2 linked regions of the Bacillus pumilus genome follow. Each later gene encodes a partner of the first gene's protein in a complex. Links are inferred from orthologs where the notes say so. Each region holds a gene or a part of one and is shown on either strand. Other genes may lie near its edges. The genes, in order: accD and accB.

Region 1 (7,982 bases):
GAATTTCAAGAACATCAGAAGCTCGTCTCACAAAAGAAGCTGCGATGAAATCGACGCCTTGTTCAACTCCGAACAGAATATCATTGGCATCCTTTTCTGTAATACCTGGCAGGTTCACACTTACACCTGGTACGTTTACACCTTTTTTGTTTTTGAGCGTGCCTGTATTCATGACCTTTGTGACGATTTCTTTGCGGTCCATGTTAATTTCTTTCACTTCTAAACCAATAAGACCATCATCTAATAGAATCGTTGAGCCTACTTCTACATCATGAATTAACTCTTCATACGTCACACTAATTTTTTCCGTATTTCCAACAATGTCTTCCATACTTACGATAAGATCTGCACCAGCGACTAGCTCAATTGAGCCGTTTTCAACTGTACGTGTACGGATCTCTGGACCTTTTGTATCAAGAAGGATCGCAATGTCCTTGCCTAATGTTTTACCTGCTTTACGAATGTTTTCGATGCGTGCGCCATGCTCTTCAAAATCTCCATGAGAGAAGTTTAGTCTGGCTACATTCATTCCTGCTTCAATCAATTCAGTCAGCTTTTCAATAGTTTCACTTGCTGGACCGATTGTACAAACGATTTTTGTCTTTCTCATTACTGTTCCTCCTAAGGTCTTCTCGTTTTATATAGAGAGCTCTTGTGAAAGTCGGTACATATTTTGATCGACTGTATGTTTTTTATCTAAGATATCTAAAATATCGTGGTGAACGAGTTCGTTGCTTTGAATGCCCACACAGCGTCCGCCTTTTCCTTCAAGAAGAAGTTCTACTGCGTATGCTCCTAAACGGCTTGCGAGTACTCGGTCAAATGCGCTTGGAGAACCTCCGCGCTGAATATGTCCTAAGACAGATACACGGGTTTCAAGGCTTGTCTCCTCTTCAATCCGCTTACCAAATTCAACACCGCTGCCTACGCCTTCTGCGACGATGATGATACTGTGCTTCTTGCCGCGCTCGTGCCCTCTTCTTAATCTCGCGATAATTTCATCCATGTCATAGTCTGCTTCAGGAATCAAAATAGATTCGGCTCCGCCTGCAAGACCTGACCAAAGAGCAATATCACCAGCATGTCTTCCCATTACTTCCACTACGTATGTACGTTCATGAGATGTGGCTGTATCACGAATTTTATCAATGGCGTCAATGACTGTATTCAGTGCTGTATCAAAGCCAATAGTGAAATCAGTACCCGGGATATCGTTGTCGATTGTACCCGGGACACCTACACATGGAAAACCGAGCTCAGTTAATTTCTTCGCTCCCATGAATGAACCGTCTCCGCCAATCACAACAAGTCCTTCAATACCGAATTTTTTTAAGTTCTCAATGCCTTTTTCACGACCTTCAACTGTCTTGAATTCAGGGCATCTTGCCGTGTAAAGTTTTGTTCCTCCACGATGAATGATATCGCCAACTGAACCTATTTCAAGTTTCTCAATTTTACCGTTAATTAGACCTGAATATCCATTATAAATACCGTAAACTTCAACATTATGGTAAATCGCTTTCCTTACAACTGCGCGCACAGCTGCATTCATTCCTGGGGAATCCCCACCGCTCGTTAAAACTCCTATACGCTTCATCTTTTTCACCTCAGAGACCATATATGAATTAAACATACCATTTCCACTGCTTGAAAACAATCATGAGCAAAACCGGATGTTTTCAATACGTATTTCTAAAACCGTACTTATTATACAATTAAATAAACCGTTTTTAAACAAAAGTTAAGAAAGTCATGAAAGCAATTCTTTCAAAAGCGAGGAAGATCCAGCCTTCTAAAGCCCACCGTATCAGGATTTTCAGACGTTTCAAACTTTATGAAAACAAAAGAAAATTATTTTCAAATAGCGCTTACATGAGGTCGGTTTTCATGAAAAAGGATGAAAAAAAATAAACGCCAGCCAAAAAGGCTGTACGTTTATTTAGTTTACCCCAATATATTGATTTTCAACCGATACTTTCCCGATTGCTTTGTATTTTTGATATCTTTGTTCGACTAGTTCTTCAGGTGTTAGTTTGAGCAAAGATGTAAGTGACTGTTTTAATGTTTTTTCAATGTAGGCTGCTTGTTGTTTCACGTCTCGGTGTGCTCCACCTTGCACTTCTTTAATAACATCATCTATAATATCTAATTCTTTTAGGTCTGGAGCCGTAATTTTCATTGATTCTGCAGCTTTTTTCGCAAGTGATGAGTCCTTCCAGAGCAGTGCTGCTGCACCTTCAGGTGAAATCACTGAATACGTTGAATTCTCTAGCATGTATAGGTGGTTTCCTACGCCTAAGCCTAGTGCGCCGCCACTTCCGCCTTCTCCAATGACAATACAGACAACCGGTACACGAAGTCCTGCCATTTCGAATAGGTTTTTCGCAATTGCTTCACTTTGCCCGCGTTCTTCAGCTGCTTTACCAGGATAAGCTCCTTTTGTATCAATAAAGCAAATGATCGGGCGATTAAATTTATCTGCTTGTTTCATCAAGCGCAGCGCTTTACGGTAGCCTTCTGGATGAGGCATTCCGAAATTACGGCGCAAGTTTTCTTTTGTATCTTTACCGCGCTGATGGCCAATCACCGTGACAGGAAGCCCTTTAAACGTGGCAATTCCTCCAACGATCGCTTCATCATCGCCATAAAAACGGTCACCATGACACTCGAAAAAGTTGTCAAACAGCTCTTGAATGTAATCGAGAGTTGTTGGGCGCATCGCATGACGAGCAATCTGTACTCTGTCCCACGGCTTTAAATTTGTATAAATGTCTGCTTCAAGTTTGCTCAGACGTGTTTCAAGACGCTCAATTTCTGCACTTAAATCCATTTCTGAGTTTTGTGTGAACTTTTTCAGTTCATCAATTTTCGCTCGAAGTTCAATGACAGGTTTTTCAAATTCTAGTTCTCCAGCCACTCTCGTTCACCTCCTGTGCTGTGTAATGCTAAGATTCGGCCTAGTGTTTCTTTCATCTCTGCACGATGAATGACAGCATCCAATTGACCATGCTTCATTAAAAATTCAGCCGTTTGGAAGTCCTCTGGCAGGTCTTCACGAATGGTTTGTTCAATGATTCTACGACCTGCAAACCCAATTAAAGCACCAGGTTCTGCAAAGTTGTAATCACCAAGAGACGCGAAACTAGCTGATACACCGCCAGTTGTTGGGTTCGTCATCACAGAGATAATCAAACCTTGATGCTCGCTGAACAGCTTTAATGCTGAGCTTGTTTTTGCCATCTGCATAAGACTGAGGATCCCCTCTTGCATTCTCGCTCCGCCTGATGCAGTAAAGATGATAAATGGCACCTTGTCCGCTTTTGCTTTCTCGATCGCAAGTGTGATCTTTTCACCAACAACTGAGCCCATGCTGCCCATACGGAATGTGGCATCCATGACAGCGATCACAGCACGCTGGCCTTCAATTTCACCTTGACCTGTGACAATGGCTTCATTCAAAGACGTTTTTTCTCTGTCTTTCTCAAGCTTTTCTTCGTAGCCTGGGAATCCGAGCGGGTTTTCTGAGATCAGGTGCCCGTTAAATTCTTCAAATGTGCCTTCGTCAACAAGGCTGTCAATACGCTGTTTTGCATTCATTTGCAAATGTCTACCGCAATTCATGCAAACACGTAAATTTTTATCTAGTTCTTTGGTGAGCATTATTTTTTTACATTGCGGACATTTGGTCATGATGCCTTCAGGCACATCTTGACTTGCCTGTTCAGAGGGTACAGATGCATATTTTTTCTTTTTACTGAAAATATTTTTGATTGACAAATGACTACCTCCCTTTTTGAAGGGTTTTTTCTTTACACGCACATCCACTATTATAGGACATGTCATAACTGTACCGAAACTATTGTACTTTTTTTGTCAAACGCTGTCATCCTTCATTCAATTTTTTCAGTGGGGAATTGATGAGAAATGAGTATGTGTTTGGGGCGCTGAGCAGTTGATATATGTGAATTGTGAACGTCTACAAAAAAATATCATTCCGGATGAAAAAATTTTCGCGTATGAGAGGAAATGGTGCACGTCTTTCCTCCAATTTCAGAAAGAACGTGCACACTTTTCCAATTGATTATTCGCCGATAATCGTTAATTTTCTTGTTTTTTCAGCGACTTCTTCTGGGTCGACTTTGATTCTTGCAACACCAGTTTCCATTGCTGCTTTTGCTACTGCTTTTGCTACCGCTGGTGCTACACGTGCATCAAATGGTTCAGGGATGACGTATTCAGCTGACAATTTATCATCTGAAACAAGAGAAGCAATTGCTTCAACGGCTGCAATTTTCATTTCTTCGTTAATGTGAGTTGCTCGAACATCTAATGCTCCGCGGAAAATTCCTGGGAATGCCAGTACGTTGTTTACTTGGTTCGGGAAGTCAGAACGGCCAGTTCCTACAACACTTGCGCCTGCTGCATGTGCATCTTCTGGCATGATCTCTGGATTAGGATTCGCCATTGCGAAGATGACAGGATCTTTTGCCATTTTGCCAACCATTTCTTTTGTTAGAGCGCCTGCTACTGAAACCCCAATGAAGACGTCAGCGCCTTCAATCACTTCTTCTAACGAACCTTCTTTACGGTCTTGGTTCGTGAATTTAGCCACTTCGTTTTTCACTGCATTCATACCGTTCGGGCGGCCTTCGTAAATTGCGCCTTTTGTATCACACATGATGATATCACGTACACCGAAATGATATAGAAGCTTGATAATCGCAATTCCCGCTGCTCCAGCGCCGTTTGCCACCACTTTGATAGAGGACATTGATTTTCCAGACAGTTTCAGTGCATTTACAAGTCCAGCTACTGTCACAATCGCTGTTCCGTGCTGATCATCGTGGAACACTGGAATGTTTGTCTCTTTTTTCAAGCGCTCTTCAATAATAAAGCAGTTTGGAGCTGCAATATCTTCAAGGTTGACACCGCCAAACGTTGGCTCAAGAAGCTTTACTGTTTCAACGATTTTGTCTACATCGTTTGTCGCAAGCGCGATTGGGAAGGCATCAACGCCAGCGAAGCTTTTGAATAATACAGCTTTTCCTTCCATGACTGGAAGAGATGCTTCTGCACCAATATTTCCAAGCCCTAAAACAGCACTTCCGTCTGTGACAACAGCGACCATATTGCCTTTCATTGTATAATCATACACTTTGCTTGTGTCGTCATAAATATCTTTACATGGTTCTGCAACACCAGGTGAGTAAGCCAAGCTCAAGTCTTTCGCATTTTTCACTTGTACTTTTGATTTTGATTCAAGTTTGCCTTGATTCTCTTTGTGCATATGTAATGCTTCTTCTCTTAATGACATGTGATGAACACTCCTTCAAGTGGAAAATGATTTAATGAATTGCTAAGTTGATAAGCACATACTGGCAGTTTTAAATACACAGAATCTTTAAAATGATAACACAATAGGTGAATTTGTAAAACATATTCAAGCGATTTGTCATCATTTAATCACAACGTTTTGTTCACCGAGCAGCTCTTTTAACTGGAAAATGACAGCATGATCTGCATGAACTTTGTATGCATCTGGAAGTCTCACTGTCTTTTTTTGCTTCTCATAATACAAATAGACATCTGCTTCTCCGCTGTGCATCGAGATCACCCGCTTTACTTGCTCTAGCAGCTCCTGCGTATGATTTTCTTCTTTCACCCGAATGTAGACAGACTCTTTTCTTTGTGTGCCCATCTCTTCAAGCAGAACGGCTTCTTGCACGATGATCTGGCTGCTGTCATTTCTGACATCTATTCTGCCTTCAACATAAAGCATGGCGCCCTCCTCAAGTAAGGGGGACAGCTTTCTAAATTGCTCTGGAAAGACGACGCCTTCCATTTCTCCCGTTTCATCCCCAAATGTGATAAATGCCATCGATTGTCCATTTTTTGTTCGAATCGATTTCACTTTTGTCAAAAGACCACCCATTGAGACCTTTCGCTTTATATAGGAAGAAAGTCTGATGATGTCCACTGCACCATTCTCTCTTAAGCGATCTCGGTACGCTTGTACAGGATGATTTGATAAATATAGTCCAAGTGCCTCTTTTTCAAATTGCAGGAGATCGACAAGCGGCAATTCTTCTATCTCCGCATATTTTGGCTTAATGGAGAAGGTTGTATCCCCCAGAAAGTCGAGCTGATCATCTGGATTTAAAAATGACACGTGGTCTAATGCAATATCTATTGATGCCAATAACGAAGCACGATTTGGATAAAGCTCATCCATCGCCCCTGAAAAAATGAGCGCTTCAATCGTTTTTCGGTTGACACTCTTTGCTGATACTCTTGCGCAAAAATCAAATAAATCTTCAAACGGCTTTTCCTGTCTTGCCCTGTATATATCCTTTACAGCTGACACTCCGACATTTTTGATCGCTCTTAAGCTGTAGCGGATCTCCCCTTTTTCAACCGTAAATGGAAATTCACTCTTATTAATAGAAGGCTTCAACACAGATATCCCTTTTTCCTTTGCCTCATAGAAATATTGAGCGACTTTGTCTTCATTTCCAATCACACTCGTTAAAAGTCCGCACATAAAATATAACGGATAATGCGCTTTTAAGTAAGCAAGCTGAAAGCCAATCATGCTATATGCAACAGCATGGCTTCTATTAAAACCATAGTTTGCAAATTTGACGATTAAGTCATAAACGTCATTTGCAATGTTAACAGGATACTCCTTTTTTAGGCATCCTTCAACAAAATGGCTCCGCTCTTCATCAAGGACCTTTTTATCCTTCTTCGAAACAGCTCTTCTTAATAGATCTGCCTCGCCAAGCTGAAAGCCTGCCATCTTCGCTGCAATCAGCATAATTTGCTCCTGATAGACGATGACCCCATATGTGTCTTTTAAAATGTCATATAAATCAGGATGCGGGTAAGAGACCTTGACTCTGCCGTGCTTTCGGTCGATAAAAAGCGGGATATTCTCCATTGGACCTGGGCGATAGAGGGCATTGACTGCCACGATGTCTTCTAAACTAGAGGGCTTAAGGCGTCTCAGCACCTGACGCATCCCTTGTGATTCAAGCTGGAAAATCCCAGTCGTATCTCCCGCTGATAACAATTCAAATGTTTTCTGATCTTCATATGAAATGTCACTAAAGTTAATGTGGACGTTTTCCTGTCTTTCAATCTGGTTTTTAATGGATTCAATTAAGGTTAAGTTTCTTAGTCCTAAGAAATCCATCTTTAAAAGCCCAAGATCTTCTAAATAATTCATCGCATACTGCGTTAAATACACACCATCATGACCGTCTTGAATAGGAACAATCTCTGTCAGCGGCTCCTCGCTCAGCACAACGCCGGCTGCATGTGTCGAGGTATGTCTTGGCAAGCCTTCTACCTTTAAAGCAGTTTGAAAGACTTGCCTGAGCTCTTCGGACTGCTGGAGCATTGCTTTTAATTCAGGAGATGCAGCTAGCGCTTCTTTCAGCGTCGTTCCTGGCTTTGATGGAATCAGCTTTGCAAGACGGTCCGCTGCCTTTGAATCAATCCCCATCACACGCCCGACATCTCTTAAGGCTGCTTTTGCTGCAAGTGTTCCAAACGTGACAATTTGCGCCACATGCATGTCTCCGTATTTGTCTTTTACATAAGAAATGATTTCATCTCTTCTCGTATCGGGGAAATCAATATCAATATCAGGCATACTGATTCGCTCAGGATTTAAGAAACGCTCAAATAACAGGCCGTGACGGAGCGGATCAACATCCGTAATAAACAGTACATAGGCAACAAGTGAACCTGCTGCCGATCCCCGGCCCGGCCCTGTGACAATGCCTTGGTCATGGGCATACTTCATAAAATCCCACACGATGAGAAAATAATCACTGAAATTCATTTTTTGGATAATGCTCAGTTCGTACTCAAGTCTTTTCACATACGCGTCATTTGAAGCAATCTTTCTTTGCTTCATCCCTTCTACACACACTTTGCGTAAAAACTGATCTGCTGTTGATTGATCAGGGGTCGGA
Region 2 (7,921 bases), 410 kb from region 1 along the record:
CAGCTCCGGTTTGCGCTCCAGTCTCTTGAAGCTGAAATTATGTATGGTCAAACACCGCTAGCGCGTGCAGCAGAGCAAATTGCGTCGCAAGTAGGTCCTCCTGTGAATCGGTTATTTGAACAATTTGCAGAAAAGCTGAAAGTTGGAACCTTTTCCGCGCGGCATGCATGGAATGAGAGTCTTGAGGATGTTTGGAAAAAAACCGTCTTAAAAAAAGGCGAATATGAGGCACTGAAGCACTTTGGAGAAACACTTGGCCAGCATGATGTCACGTCTCAGCAAAAATATATCAAGCTTGCTTTAGGTCATTTGGAAACGGAGGAGAAGGAAGCTGAAATCGCCCAAGCCAAAAATGAAAAAATGGTCAGAAGCCTCGGATTTTTAAGCGGATTACTACTGATTCTTTTATTGATGTGAGAGGAAGGGAGTCGAGAGCATGGGCGTTGATGTAAACGTCATTTTTCAAATTGCGGGAGTAGGCATCGTTGTGGCATTCCTCCATACGATTTTAGATCAAATGGGGAAAAAGGAGTACGCTCAGTGGGTCACGCTGCTTGGGTTTATCTACATTTTGTTTATGGTGGCAACCATTGTAGATGATTTGTTTAAAAAGATTAAAGCCGTATTTCTATTTCAAGGATAGGGGAGGGCTTACAAATCGACATCATACAAATTGTTGGACTTGGTTTAATCGCTACTTTTTTAGCCTTAATCGTCAAAGAACAAAAGCCAACCTTCGCCTTTATGCTTGTTGTATTTACAGGGTGTGTGATCTTTCTTTATTTAATAGATCAAATCTATGCCATTATCTCGATGATAGAAAAAATTGCGGCAAGTGCCGGCGTCAATATGAAGTATGTTGAAACCATTTTAAAAATTATCGGCATTGCCTATATTGCGGAATTCGGCGCCCAGCTGACAAAAGATGCTGGACAAGGCGCCATTGCATCAAAAATAGAGCTTGGCGGCAAAATTCTCATCTTGGTCATGGCAGTCCCCATTTTAACAGTCATCATTGAGACCATCTTAGGTATGATCCCGTCCATGACTTAATTGAAAAGAGGTGATGACAATGAAACGGGTGACAGCTGTTATGGGACTGATGCTTTTCTTCTGGCTGTTCGCTCCGCACGCAGGTGCAGAAGAAAAAGAGCCGTTATCAAATGAAGCACCAGCAGCAGAAGAAGTGGCAACTGGACAGGCTGATGCACTTGAGCTTCATTCCATTAGTGACTTTTGGGAAACCATATTGGACGAGTATGGCGGCTTTCTGCCAGAAAGCCAAAAAGGAACAGTGAAGGAAATGATTGATGGCGATAAAGAGCTGTCTCCCCAGACATGGCTGAAAGCCTTTGTTCATTATCTTTTTCACGAGGTCATCGCAAACGGAAAGCTCCTTGGTACACTGATTTTACTCACCATCTTTTGTTCGCTTTTACAGCTTTTGCAGAATGCATTTGAACAAAGCACTGTCAGTAAAGTCGCATACGCACTTGTTTATATGGTGCTGATCATTATTGCACTTAACAGCTTTCATGTGGCGATTTCTTATGCAACAGAAGCGATTCAAACGATGACCAGTTTTATTCTTGCTCTTATTCCTCTGTTATTAGCACTGATTGCTTCATCAGGCGGGCTTGTCTCAGCCGGATTCTTTCATCCTGTTATCTTATTTTTAATGAATACGAGCGGCGTTTTTATTCAATATGTCGTTCTTCCGCTTATTTTTTTATCAGCGATATTGAGCATTGTCAGTACGCTGACTGAACAATACAAGGTTACCCAGCTTGCCCAGCTGTTAAGAAATGTGGCGATAGGCGGGTTAGCCGTTTTTTTAACTGTCTTTCTTGGCGTCATTTCTGTGCAAGGTGCATCTGCTGCGGTTACGGATGGTATCGCACTTCGTACAGCCAAATTTATTACCGGAAATTTCATCCCCGTCCTTGGCAGAATGTTTACAGATGCGACGGATACCGTCATCAGTGCCTCTGTATTACTTAAAAATACGGTCGGACTTGTTGGCGTTGCTATTCTCATTTCAATTGCCGCTTTCCCTGCGATCAAAGTGCTCTCGCTAGCCCTTATATATAAGCTTGCCGCAGCCATTCTTCAGCCATTAGGAGGCGGACCGATTATCAGCTGCCTTGATGTCATTTCAAAAAGTGTGCTTTATATCTTTGCTGCACTTGCTGTCGTGTCGCTCATGTTCTTTTTAAGCATTACCGTCATTATCACTGCTGGCAACCTGACCATGATGATGAAGTAAGGAGGGGACACCTTTTGAGTTTTCTCACGGAATGGATCACAAGTATTATTCTCTTTATCTTATTTGCGATTGTCATTGATCTTCTGCTTCCCAATTCAAGCATGCAAAGATATGCCAAAATGGTCGTCAGCCTCCTGTTGATTGTGGTGATGCTCAATCCGATTTTTGCTTTATTTCGGGCAGACCCTGACCAAATTTTCTCAGAATTGATGAAGGGAAAGGAAGAAGCACAGTCAGAAGAAATAAAAAATCAGATGAATTTAGAAAAAAAAGAAATACAAGCCTCTCAGCGTGCATATATTTTAAAGCAAATGGCTGTCCAACTAGAAAAAAGCGCAAAGGAGCCACTGGAGAAGGAGAGCTACGAAATGAAACACGTAGAAGTGTTGGCAGATGAAGAGCACCTGGATCAGAATATGGAGGCGGATCAATTTCGCATCAAAGCAGTTCTTTCCCCGCTCACAGGTGATGCTGTAGAAACGGTGGCAAAGGTGGACATTGATCTCTCCAGGCAAAAGGAGGAAAGCGCTGGATCTTCTAGCAAAGAGATCAAGAGGGTGAAAGAGACGCTTGCTGATGTTTGGAATACGAGTCCTGAGCACATTGCGCTGAACATTGAGGGAGGTGACGCAGCAGATCATGAATAACAAGGACTGGAAACAAAAGCTGAAATCATTCTTGCAGCCGCCTGAAAAAGGTGAAGGGAAACCAAAATTAACGAAGCACCATTACTTGCTGCTTGTATTCATCATCGGCGTATCTTTCATGTTAGTCAGTCAGATCTTGTCACCGCCATCAAGCAAAGAACAAGCTGCTGTTCCTACTTCTAAAAAAACAACCTCACAAGAGCAGGAGGTATTCAAGCCGGCATCGTCAAGTAAATCAAAAAATTCGATTGAAGATGTGGAGCAAGAATACGAAAATCAGCTGAAAGAAATTTTAGAGACCATTATTGGCGTTGAGGATGTATCGATTGTGGTCAATGTAGACGCCACTTCTTTAAAAGTGTTTGAAAAAAACAAATCCAATAAAAGCACAACGACCGAAGAAACAGATAAAGAAGGCGGCGTGCGAAGTGTCACCGATCAAACAAAAGAAGAAGAAATCGTCATCATCAAAAATGGCAATGAAGAAACGCCAGTCGTGGTGCAAACGAAAAAACCAGATATTCGAGGTGTTCTCGTTGTTGCTCAAGGAGTAGACAACGTTCAAATAAAGAAAACCATCATTGAAGCGGTTACACGAGTGCTTGACGTACCGAGCCATAGAGTGGCTGTTGCCCCTAAAAAAATCAAGGAGGATTCGGAATGATGTTAAAAAAACAAACGGTTTGGCTATTAACGATGCTAAGTTTAGTTGTCGTCTTAAGTGTGTACTATATCATGTCTCCACAAGGTGAAAATGCAGTGACAGTAGAAGAGATGAAATCAAAAGGAACGGAAGAGAAAAAGACTGAACCAGAAAAAGGGATGGACAAAGGAACGGAAAAAGGCGCTGATGAGAAGTCCACTGACAAAGAAACAAATGGTAAACAAGAGGATATCGAAACAAGCGGTGAAGAAGGAAAGGCTGTGTCAGAGCAAACAGACGATGAGCTTTTTACAACATACAGATTAGAGCTTGAAGATAAACGAAGCAAACAGCGTGAAGAGTTCAACGAAATCGTATCCAGTGATGATGCAACAGCACAAGAAAAAAGCGAAGCGTATGACCAAATGACAGCGCTTAGTGAGGCAGAAGGAACGGAGCGTCAGCTCGAAACCTTAATTAAAACAAAAGGTTATAAAGATGCGCTAGTGAGTGCAGAGGGAGATAAAGTGAGCATCACAGTTCGTTCTGACAAAAAATCAAAGTCCCAAGCGGCCGATATTATTGATATGGTCACAAAAGAAATGAGAGGTCTTGATAACGTAGCGGTCACTTTTGAGCCCTCCAATGAATAAAAAATGAACAGGCGCCCTTTGCCGTAAAGGGCGTTTTTTGATGCGGTTTGGCGCCCTCTCCAAGGTGCTCTCGCAAAGCGCTTCGCCACAATAGTAGTTGAATTCAATGAAATCCTCCTGTAAGATGGTTATAGTATGTACTTTTAGTACTAGCCTATAAAGAAAAAGATAAATCCATACATAGGGGTGCAAATCCATGTTAAAAATTGAAGAAATTCATGAACTGATTAAATTAATTGACGAATCAACAATTGATGAATTTACGTACGAAAACGAAGGTGCAAAAATCAAACTGAAGAAAAATAAAGAAGTCGTTCAGCAAGTAGCGGCACCAGTGGCTCCTGTCCAAGCAGCTCCAGCTCAACAAGCTCCTAAAGCACAAGCTCCAGCTCAGACCGAAGCCCCTGCACAAGAGGCAGCTGCGTCTGAAAATCTGCATAAAATCACATCCCCAATGGTTGGCACATTTTATGCTTCATCTTCACCAGAAGCAGATCCATATGTGACATCAGGTTCTAAGGTGAAGGAAAACACAGTTGTGTGCATCGTAGAAGCGATGAAACTGTTTAATGAAATCGAAGCAGAAGTAAAAGGTGAAATCGTCGAAGTATTAGCTGAGAACGGTCAGCTTGTAGAATTCGGACAACCCCTCTTTCTAGTGAAAGCAGAGTAAGGAGTACGATCATGATTAAAAAGCTATTAATTGCAAACAGAGGAGAAATCGCAGTTAGAATTATCCGCGCTTGTAAAGAGCTTGGAATTGAAACAGTTGCGGTATTTTCTGAAGCGGATCGCGATGCGCTTCATGTTCAAATGGCTGATGAAGCATATTGCATCGGACCGACTGCTTCAAAAGATAGTTATTTAAATGTCACGAATATTGTTAGTGTAGCCAAATTAACAGGGACAGATGCCATCCATCCAGGATACGGCTTCCTTGCTGAAAATGCAGACTTCGCAGAGCTTTGCGAGGAATGCAATGTCATCTTTGTTGGGCCAACTGCGTCAGCGATTTCCAAAATGGGAACGAAAGATGTCGCAAGGGAAACAATGAAAGATGCTGGCGTTCCGATTGTTCCTGGTTCCCAAGGAATTGTAAAAGATCTTGATGATGCTGTTTCAACAGCAGCAAGTATTGGGTATCCTGTGATTATAAAAGCAACTGCCGGCGGCGGTGGTAAAGGAATCCGTGTAGCTCGTACCGAAGAAGAGCTTATTAACGGTGTCACCATCACGCAGCAGGAAGCAGCGCAAAACTTTGGTAACCCTGGCGTCTATTTAGAAAAGTTCATTGAAGACTTTAGACACGTGGAAATCCAAGTGCTTGCAGATCAGCATGGCAATACCATTCATTTAGGAGAGCGTGATTGCTCGATTCAAAGAAGAATGCAAAAGCTTCTTGAAGAAACGCCATCACCAGCGCTGAATGCAGACATCCGTGAGCAAATGGGTGAAGCAGCCGTAAAAGCTGCAGAAGCTGTTGAATACACTGGTGCTGGAACAGTCGAATTCATTTATGATTATAATGAAGAGAAGTTCTACTTCATGGAAATGAATACCCGTATTCAAGTAGAGCATCCTGTAACAGAAATGGTCACAGGTGTTGACTTGATCAAAGAACAAATTAAAGTCGCATCAGGTGAGAAGCTTTCTCTTACACAAGAGGATGTCGTATATGAAGGATGGGCAATCGAATGCCGTATTAATGCAGAGAACCCAGAGAAAAACTTCATGCCTTCAGCTGGTGAAATTAAAATGTATCTTCCGCCAGGCGGTCTAGGAGTACGTGTTGATTCTGCCGCTTATCCGGGCTATGTGATTCCGCCATATTACGATAGTATGATTGCAAAGGTGATCACATATGGTAAGACGAGAGAAGAAGCGATTGCGAGAATGAAACGCTCGCTTCAAGAATTCGTCATTGAAGGGGTCTACACAACGATCCCATTCCATCTAAGATTGCTTGAGCATGAAACATTTGTGAGTGGTAATTTTAATACGAAGTTTTTAGAAACATACCAAATCATGAAATAATCACAGCTTTCGGAGGTGAATGATCGTGTCAGAAAACAATTTGCTTGAAATGAACCTTGATGAAGATCAATTGGGAAAAGTGCAAATTGCACCAGAAGTGATTGAGGTCATTGCTGGGATCGCCGCTTCAGAAGTCGAAGGCATTGCCGAAATGCGCGGCAATTTCGCTGCTGATGTAGCAGAACGCTTTGGTAAGAAAAATCACCGTAAAGGTGTGAAAGTAGATGTCTCTGATGAAGGCATCACAATCGATGTATATTGTGTGGTTGAATTTGGCCTATCCATTCCAAAGGTATCCACTGCTGTACAAGAAAATATCCGTCAAACTCTTTTGAACATGACTGCTTTAACGATTAATGAAATCAATATTCATGTCGTTGGTATTCAATTTGATACTAAAGCATCTGAGGCTGAAGTAGATCAAGAAATGTAAAAAAAGAGTTCAAGTGAAACCAAGGAGGCATTGCCTCTTTGGTTTTTTAAAGCCCATTTTTGGGTCATTTCCGAATAATAAAGATCTCACACGTTGATTGATTCGTTTTTCGTCACAGCTCGCATGGATCTTGGTGCGACCACGGTCAAAATATGTTATGATCTCTGTATGGCTTAACGACAAGCGGATAAAGTGGTTAAAGGAGTAAATAATGAAAAGAAGAACTGCAAGAGAAAAGGCGCTACAAACATTATTTCAAATTGATGTGAGCAATATTGATCCGAAAGAGGCCATTACACATGCGCTGGATGAACAAGAATCAGATCCTTTTTTCGAGGAGCTGGTTTTCGGTGTGCTTGAACAAAAGGACAAGCTCGATGACATGATTTCACAGCATCTAGTGAATTGGAAACTCGATCGTATTGCAAACGTAGACAGAGCCATTTTAAGGCTGTCTGTGTACGAGATGGTGTATCAAGAAGATATCCCGGTTAGTGTCTCAATGAATGAAGCGATTGAACTGGCCAAATTATTCGGTGACGATAAAGCATCGAAATTTGTAAATGGAGTACTTTCAAACATTAAAAACGACCTAAAGCAGCAATAGGAGGATTCGACATGACAGCAACAATCATCGATGGGAAAGAAACAGCAAAAGAAAAGCGTGAGCAATTAGCAAAAGAAGTAGAAGAGCTAAAACAAAAAGGTGTCACACCTGGTCTTGCCGTTATTCTAATCGGTGATGATCCGGCTTCACTTTCTTACGTACGTGGGAAGAAAAAAGCAGCAGAAGCAATGGGGATGCATTTCCAGCTAGATCATTTAGATGCTTCTTTAACAGAAGAAGCATTGCTTCAGCTGATTGATCAGTACAATGCGAACGATCAATTCCACGGGATTCTTGTTCAGCTTCCACTGCCAAAACATATTTCTGAAAAAGCCGTGATTGAACGTATTTCACCTGAAAAAGATGTTGATGGTTTCCATCCATTGAATATCGGGAAAATGCTCCTTGGGGAAGACACATTCCTTCCATGCACACCAGCAGGCATTGTTGAATTACTAAATAAAACGGGCGTCAGTCTTTCTGGAAAAGAAGTCGTTGTTGTCGGACGCAGCAATATTGTCGGTAAACCAGTAGGACAATTACTGTTAAACGAAAACGCAACGGTTACTTATTGCCATTCAAGAACAGCGAATATTTCAGAACATACGTTGAAAGCGGATATTTTAGTTGTTGCCGTC

What was found.
Region 2: the proteins of accD (region 1) and accB are in contact, whole or in part, in a solved structure (PDB 8UXZ), measured with the Escherichia coli proteins. The link is inferred for Bacillus pumilus from one-to-one orthologs.

The regions. Positions count from the first base shown.
Region 1 is NZ_LT906438.1:2,604,424-2,612,405, forward strand. Bases 1,840-4,664 are described here. They hold accD (acetyl-CoA carboxylase, carboxyltransferase subunit beta), read right to left. Parts: upstream 3,778-4,664; coding sequence 2,902-3,777; downstream 1,840-2,901. Other genes in these bases: accA (acetyl-CoA carboxylase carboxyl transferase subunit alpha), read right to left, coding at 1,940-2,917; ystJ (NADP-dependent malic enzyme), read right to left, coding at 4,082-4,664. Outside these bases: pyk (pyruvate kinase), read right to left, coding at 1-610; pfkA (6-phosphofructokinase), read right to left, coding at 638-1,597; more of ystJ, read right to left, coding at 4,665-5,314; dnaE (DNA polymerase III subunit alpha), read right to left, coding at 5,456-7,982.
Region 2 is NZ_LT906438.1:2,195,775-2,203,695, reverse strand. Bases 3,380-6,143 are described here. They hold accB (acetyl-CoA carboxylase biotin carboxyl carrier protein), read left to right. Parts: upstream 3,380-4,405; coding sequence 4,406-4,882; downstream 4,883-6,143. Other genes in these bases: accC (acetyl-CoA carboxylase biotin carboxylase subunit), read left to right, coding at 4,894-6,143; CKW02_RS11195 (SpoIIIAH-like family protein), read left to right, coding at 3,577-4,209; spoIIIAG (stage III sporulation protein AG), read left to right, coding at 3,380-3,577. Outside these bases: stage III sporulation protein SpoIIIAB, read left to right, coding at 1-417; spoIIIAC (stage III sporulation protein AC), read left to right, coding at 437-643; spoIIIAD (stage III sporulation protein AD), read left to right, coding at 640-1,053; spoIIIAE (stage III sporulation protein AE), read left to right, coding at 1,073-2,266; spoIIIAF (stage III sporulation protein AF), read left to right, coding at 2,281-2,913; more of spoIIIAG, read left to right, coding at 2,906-3,379; more of accC, read left to right, coding at 6,144-6,243; CKW02_RS11180 (Asp23/Gls24 family envelope stress response protein), read left to right, coding at 6,269-6,676; transcription antitermination factor NusB, read left to right, coding at 6,888-7,283; bifunctional methylenetetrahydrofolate dehydrogenase/methenyltetrahydrofolate cyclohydrolase FolD, read left to right, coding at 7,295-7,921. UniProt on the Escherichia coli protein: This protein is a component of the acetyl coenzyme A carboxylase complex; first, biotin carboxylase catalyzes the carboxylation of the carrier protein and then the transcarboxylase transfers the carboxyl group to form malonyl-CoA.